Regions from separate parts of the Hydrogenophaga luteola genome, predicted to be linked through region 1. Evidence: riboswitches for the same ligand, from Rfam matches in the RefSeq annotation. Region 1 holds a riboswitch; the other holds the start of a gene.

Region 1 (3,403 bases):
GGCTTACCGCACCCCCGCCTTCCGCAGGCGGTAGCTGAACTGCCGCAGCGTCAGCCCCAGGCTCTGCGCCGCGCGCGACTGGTTGCCGCCGTGCTGCGCCAGCGCAGCCTGCAGGGTCTGCGCGTCGTGCGAGTCGGCGCTCTGGTAAGGCCGCACCAGCGGCGCGGCGGTGGTCTCGGCTGGCGGCGCTTGGCGCGGGGCCGGGCGGGGCGGGGTGGGCAGCGCCTCGGGCAGGAAGCGCGAGAGGTCACCGGCGTGCACCACGGGCTGGTCGGCCAGCAGCACCACGCGTTCGATCACGTTGCCCAGCTCGCGGATGTTGCCGGGCCAGTCCAGCCGCTCCAGCCGCTCCAGCGCGTCGGCGGCCAGGTGCACGTTGCGCTGGTGGGCCTGGTTGGCGCGGCTGGTGAAGTGCAGGGCCAGGGGGCGGATGTCTTCGCGCCGCTCGCGCAGGCTGGGCAGGCGGATGGGGATGACGTTGAGCCGGTAGTACAGGTCCTGGCGGAAGCGGCCGGCGGCGGCTTCCTGCGCCAGGTCGCGGTGGGTGGCGGCGACGAGCCGCACGTCCACGCGGATTTCGCGCTGTCCGCCCAGGCGCACCAGCGTGCCTTCCTGCAGGGTGCGCAGCAGCTTGGCCTGCAGGGCCAGCGGCAGTTCGCCGATTTCGTCGAGGAAGATGGTGCCCCCGTGCGCCTGCTCAAACCAGCCGGGGCGCGCGCTGTGGGCGCCGGTGAAGGCGCCGCGCTCGTGGCCGAACAGTTCGCTCTCGAACAGCGTGTCGGGGATGGCGGAGCAGTTGACCTTGATGAAGGGCTGGTCGCGCCGGCCGCTGGCCAGGTGCACGGCGCGGGCAAACAGCTCCTTGCCGGTGCCGGACTCGCCCAGCAGCAGCACCGTGGCCTGCGACTGCGAGACGCGTTCGAGCTCGGAGAGTGCCTGCAGCAGCGCGGGCGAGCGGCCGATCAGCCCGTAACGGGCGCTGCCGACGTCGAGCGCGCGTTCCAGCGCCTCGTTGCGCGCGGCCAGCTGGCGGGTCTCTTCGGCCACCAGCTGTTCCAGCCGCAGCAGCTGGCCGGCCAGCGTGGCCAGGATGCGCAGCAGGGCCAGGTCGTCGTTGAGGTGGCGCTGGCGGCTGCGGATGCGGTGGCAGGCGAGCACGCCCACGGTGGCGCCGTTGACCTCGATCGGCAGCGCGATGAAGGCCACGGTCTGCGGCGGCAGGTCGGCCCGCGCCACGGTGCGGAACAGGAACAGCGGCTCGGCGTCCACGTCCTGCACGATGGCGGGCAGGCCGCTGGCCAGCACCCGGCCGGTGATGCCTTCGCCCCAGCGGAACACGCCGCGCGCCGCTTCCGGCGCGGTCAGGCCGTAGGCGTGGCGGACGGAGGCGGTGCGCTCGCCGCCCTCGGCCACCTCGTCGGCCAGCACCATGCGGCCGCGGTTGAGGCCCAGCAGCTCGCTCATCAGGTGCAGCATCTCGCGCAGCACATAGGCGGGCGCCAGGCTGCGGCCCACCAGCTTCATCACCTCGCGCATGAGCAGCAGCTCCTGCGCATGCCAGTCGGTGGGCAGGGCGCCGGGGGCGTCGGGGTCGGTGCGGTGGGGCATGGCGTTGCCCGAGCAAGCAAACATCGCACCAGCCGAGGTGCCAGCTCGCGGCCGGCTAAAATCGCGAGCTCTCAAGGAGCGCTGCAGCGGCCGTTCTCGCAACGGTCGTCAGGCTTGAGGTTCCGGGCGTTCACCGCCCCCGCCGGCCCCGCCGGCACCAACGGCGCTCACCAGTTTTCGAACCCTTCCTGGTGAGCCCCATGTCTGCCGTTGCCCCATCCCCGTCCGCCCCTGTCTCTGTCCCTCCCATGCTGCTGTCCGGCCTGGAGCCGCTGCGCATCGGCGAGGGCAGCCTGTTCGTCAACGTCGGCGAACGCACCAACGTCACCGGCTCCAAGGCCTTCGCCCGCATGATCCTGGAAGGCCGTTACGAGGACGCCCTGGCGGTGGCCCGCCAGCAGGTGGAGAACGGTGCGCAGATCGTGGACGTGAACATGGACGAGGCCATGCTTGACAGCCAGGCCGCCATGGTGCGTTTCCTGAACCTGATCGCCGGCGAACCCGACATCGCGCGCGTGCCGATCATGATCGACTCGTCCAAGTGGAGCGTGATCGAGGCCGGCCTGCAGTGCATCCAGGGCAAAGGCGTCGTCAACTCGATCTCCATGAAGGAGGGCGTCGACGAGTTCAAGCGCCAGGCACGCCTGATCAAGCGCTACGGCGCCGCCACGGTGGTCATGGCCTTCGACGAGCAGGGTCAGGCCGACACCTACGCGCGCAAGATCGAGATCTGCGAGCGCGCCTACCGCATCCTGGTGGACGAGGTGGGCTTCCCGCCCGAGGACATCATCTTCGACCCCAACATCTTCGCCATCGCCACCGGCATCGAGGAACACAACAACTACGCGGTCGACTTCATCGAGGCCACGCGCTGGATCAAGGCGAACCTGCCGGGCGCCAAGGTCTCGGGCGGCGTCAGCAACGTGTCGTTCAGCTTCCGCGGCAACGACCCGGTGCGCGAAGCCATCCACACCGTGTTCCTCTACCACGCGATCCAGGCGGGCATGGACATGGGCATCGTCAATGCCGGCATGGTCGGTGTGTACGACGAGCTGGAGCCCACGCTGCGCGAACGCGTCGAAGACGTGGTGCTGAACCGCCGGCCCGACGCCGGCGAGCGCCTGGTGGAAGTGGCCGAGAGCGCCAAGGGCGCGGCCAAGGACGATTCCAAGAAGAACGAGTGGCGCGCGCTGCCGATCCGCGAGCGCCTGACGCACGCCCTGGTGCGCGGCATCAACGAGCACATCACCGAAGACACCGAGGAGATGTGGCAGGCCATCAAGGCCGACGGCGGACGCCCGCTGCACGTGATTGAAGGCCCGCTGATGGACGGCATGAACGTGGTCGGCGACTTGTTCGGCGCCGGCAAGATGTTCCTGCCCCAGGTGGTCAAGAGCGCGCGCGTGATGAAGCAGGCGGTGGCCCACCTGCTGCCCTACATCGAGGAAGAAAAACGCCAGCTCGAAGCGGCCGGCGGCGACGTGAAGAGCAAGGGCAAGATCGTGATCGCCACCGTCAAGGGCGACGTGCACGACATCGGAAAAAACATCGTCACCGTCGTGCTCCAGTGCAACAACTTCGAGGTGGTGAACATGGGCGTGATGGTCCCGTGCCACGAGATCCTGGCCAAGGCCAAGGAAGAGGGCGCGGACATCGTGGGCCTGTCGGGCCTGATCACGCCCAGCCTGGAAGAGATGCAGTACGTGGCCGGCGAGATGCAGAAGGATCCGCACTTCCGCGAGAAGGGCATCCCGCTGCTGATCGGCGGGGCCACCACCAGCCGCGTGCACACGGC
Region 2 (3,403 bases), on a different contig from region 1:
TCGTGCGCGTCGGCCGCAGCTGGCAGGCGCGGAATCCAGAAGCTGCCCAGCAGGCCCAGCACCAGAAAGCCCAGCACGATCCACAGCGCCACCGGGCTGGTAGGCCCCACCAGTGCCAGCAGGGCCGGGCCGATCACGAAGGTGGTGCCGACCATGGTCTCGAACAGGCCGACCATGCGCCCGCGCTGCTGCGGCGGTGCGAACTCGGCCACCACCGCCTCGGCCAGCACCCAGCGCAGGCCGGAGGCGATGCCGGCGATGAACTCGAACAGGAACCACAGCGGCAGGGCGTCGGTGAACAGGAAACCGGTGGTGGCCACCACCGGCACCGCGGCCGACAACCACAGCGTGGGCCGCCGCCCCAGCCGCTGGGTGATGGCCGAGGCGAACGGCGTCACCACGAAGATGCCGATCCAGCCACTGGCCGCGAACAGCCCAGCCAGCGCGGTGGACACGCCCCCATCCTTCAGGCGCAGCAGCAGCCAGGGCGCGAGCATGAAGTAACCGACCAGTTCGCAGAAGGTGGCGATGAAGATCGCCCAGAGCCCACGCCGCGCGAGCGCAGGCGGTGGTGCTGCGGTGGTGCTGGACAGCGGCGGTTGCAGCGGTCCGCTCATGCGGGGACTCCGCCCGAACGTGCGGCCAGCACGGCCTGCGCCACTTCGGCAAAGCCGGCGCCGCGCTCCCCTGTGCTGACGTAGCGCGGGTGCTGCGTGAGCTGGTGCCAGAAGCGGGCGACGTTGGCCACACCGACGCTGTGCGGGAAATGGCCGAACATCCGCGCGTCGTTGGTCGAGTCGCCGACATAGACCCAGCGGTCCCGCTCGGCATCGAGGTCGCGGCCCAGGCGCTGGCGCACGATCCAGCGCGCGCCTTCGAGCTTGTGGTGTTCGCCGATCCAGCCGTTGATGTGGATGGAGCTCACGGTGGCGTTCAGGCCGCCTTCGCGCATCAGCGCCACCACGCGCTGGATGTCGGCCTCGTGCAGGTGGGCGAACTCGCTGTGGTCGATGGCGATGTCGGTCTCGCGCCCGGGGCTGTCCTGCGACAGGCGGGCGTGCGGCAGCTCGGCCAGCACCCGCTGCGCCACCGCCTGCAACTGCGCAAAGTTCCTGCGGCGGGTGGCCTCGTCCTGCAGCCAGTCCTTCTGCAGCGAGCCGTCGGCGCCGCGCCAGAGCGCCACCGCACCGTTCTCCGCCACGATGGCGTCCACCGGCCAGGCCAGCGCAAACGGCTCGCTCCAGCCTGCGGGCCGGCCGGTGATGGCGAACACGGGCAGACCCGCGGCGCGCAGGGCCTGCAGCGCGGCCAGCGCATCGGACGTGATCGCGCCGTCGGTGGTCAGGGTGTCGTCGATGTCGGTGAGCACGCCATGGATGCGGGCGCGATCGGCCAGCGGCCAGTCGGAAAGCGGGGAATGGGTCATAAAGGTCCGCCAGTTTCGCAGATGCGCAAATCCGGGTGCTGCGGTAGAATCGTGGCCATCCGAGGAGCGTTGCAGCGCACCCCCGACCCCCGGTCGGCGCGGTTCGTGAGGCTCGGACATCCATGCAACGACGCTCATCCACTTCCGTGCGATGGGCTTTTTTTTGTCCCCGTGTCGCCCGTGAAGTGGTTCATCAACCTTCAATGGAGCGAACCATGAACGCACGCATTCCCGCCGTCGCCACCGACTGCGTCATCGCCGACATCGGCCTGGCCGACTGGGGCCGCAAAGAAATCAAGATCGCCGAAACCGAGATGCCTGGCCTGATGGCCATCCGCGAAGAGTTTGCGGCCAAGCAGCCCCTCAAGGGCGCGCGCATCACCGGCTCGCTGCACATGACCATCCAGACGGCCGTGCTGATCGAGACGCTCAAGGCCCTGGGCGCCGACGTGCGCTGGGCCTCGTGCAACATCTTCTCCACCCAGGACCACGCCGCCGCCGCCATCGCCGCCGCCGGCACGCCGGTGTTCGCCGTCAAGGGCGAGACCCTGGTCGACTACTGGGACTACACCCACCGCATCTTCGACTTCGGCCCCAAGGGTTCGGAAGGCGAAGGCCCCAACATGATCCTGGACGACGGCGGTGACGCCACGCTGCTCATGCACCTGGGCAAGCGCGCCGAGAAGGACCAGTCGGTGCTGGCCAACCCCGGCAGCGAAGAAGAGCGCATCCTGTTCTCCGCCATCAAGGCCAAGCTGGCCGAGGACGACACCTGGTACAGCCGCAAGAGCGCCCAGATCATCGGCGTGACCGAAGAGACCACCACCGGTGTGCACCGCCTCAAGGAAATGTCGGCCAAGGGCACGCTGATGTTCCGCGCCATCAACGTCAACGACTCGGTGACCAAGAGCAAGTTCGACAACCTGTACGGCTGCCGCGAGAGCTTGGTGGACGGCATCAAGCGCGCCACCGACGTGATGATCGCCGGCAAGGTGGCCGTGGTCTGTGGCTACGGTGACGTGGGCAAGGGCTCGGCCCAGGCCCTGCGCGCCCTGAGCGCCCAGGTCTGGGTGACCGAGATCGACCCGATCAACGCGCTGCAGGCCGCGATGGAAGGCTTCAAAATCGTGACCATGGAGTGGGCCGCCGACAAGGCCGACATCTTCGTGACCACCACCGGCAACCGCGACGTGATCACCTACGAGCACATGGCCGCGATGAAGGACCAGTCCATCGTCTGCAACATCGGTCACTTCGACAACGAGATCCAGGTCGCCAAGCTGGAAGAGAAGTGCCAGTGGGAAGAGATCAAGCCCCAGGTCGATCACGTGATCTTTCCGGATGGAAAGCGCATCATCCTGCTGGCCAAGGGGCGCCTGGTGAACCTGGGTTGCGGCACTGGCCACCCCAGCTTCGTGATGTCCAACTCGTTCGCCAACCAGACGATCGCCCAGATCGAGCTGTTCACGCACCCCGAAGGCTATGACGTGGGCAAGGTCTACGTGCTGCCCAAGCACCTGGACGAGAAAGTCGCGCGCCTGCACCTGAAGAAGGTCGGCGCCATGCTGACCGAGCTGAGCGACGAGCAGGCCGCGTACATCGGTGTGCCCAAGAACGGTCCGTACAAGCCGGATACGTACCGGTACTGATCGCCGATGCGCGCTGACCAGTTGCTCGTCGAGCGAGGGTTGGCCGCGTCGCGTTCGCAGGCCCAGCGGCTGATCGCCGCGGGGGTGCGCTGGCGCCTGCCGGGCGGCGACTGGAAGCCAGTGGCCAAGAACGGCGAGGAGCTGCGCGAGACGGTGGAGCTGGAGCTGCTGGACACGGCAGAGTCGCGCTACGTCTCGCGGGGCGGCCTCAAGCTGGACGGCGCGCTGGCGCACTGTCGCCTCGACGTCGCCGGCTTGCGCTGTCTGGATGTGGGGCAGAGCAGCGGCGGCTTCACCGACTGCCTCCTGCAGTGCGGCGCGGCGCAGG

What was found. Region 1 has a riboswitch for S-adenosylhomocysteine ahead of metH (methionine synthase). Riboswitches for the same ligand answer to the same signal wherever they lie in the genome.
Region 2: it holds a riboswitch for S-adenosylhomocysteine, as region 1 does, so the genes downstream of both, ahcY (adenosylhomocysteinase) here and metH (methionine synthase) in region 1, are expected to answer to the same signal.

The regions. Positions count from the first base shown of each region.
Region 1 covers NZ_JBHRXX010000001.1:540,522-543,924, forward strand. Annotated here, with positions in the region: gene ACFOPI_RS02610 (sigma-54-dependent Fis family transcriptional regulator) at 4-1,608, opposite strand; S-adenosyl-L-homocysteine riboswitch at 1,676-1,784, shown strand; gene metH (methionine synthase) at 1,809-3,403, shown strand, end outside.
Region 2 covers NZ_JBHRXX010000010.1:64,920-68,322, forward strand. Annotated here, with positions in the region: gene ACFOPI_RS22135 (MFS transporter) at 1-617, opposite strand, end outside; gene ACFOPI_RS22140 (HAD-IIB family hydrolase) at 614-1,426, opposite strand; S-adenosyl-L-homocysteine riboswitch at 1,482-1,569, shown strand; gene ahcY (adenosylhomocysteinase) at 1,642-3,075, shown strand; gene ACFOPI_RS22150 (TlyA family RNA methyltransferase) at 3,082-3,403, shown strand, end outside.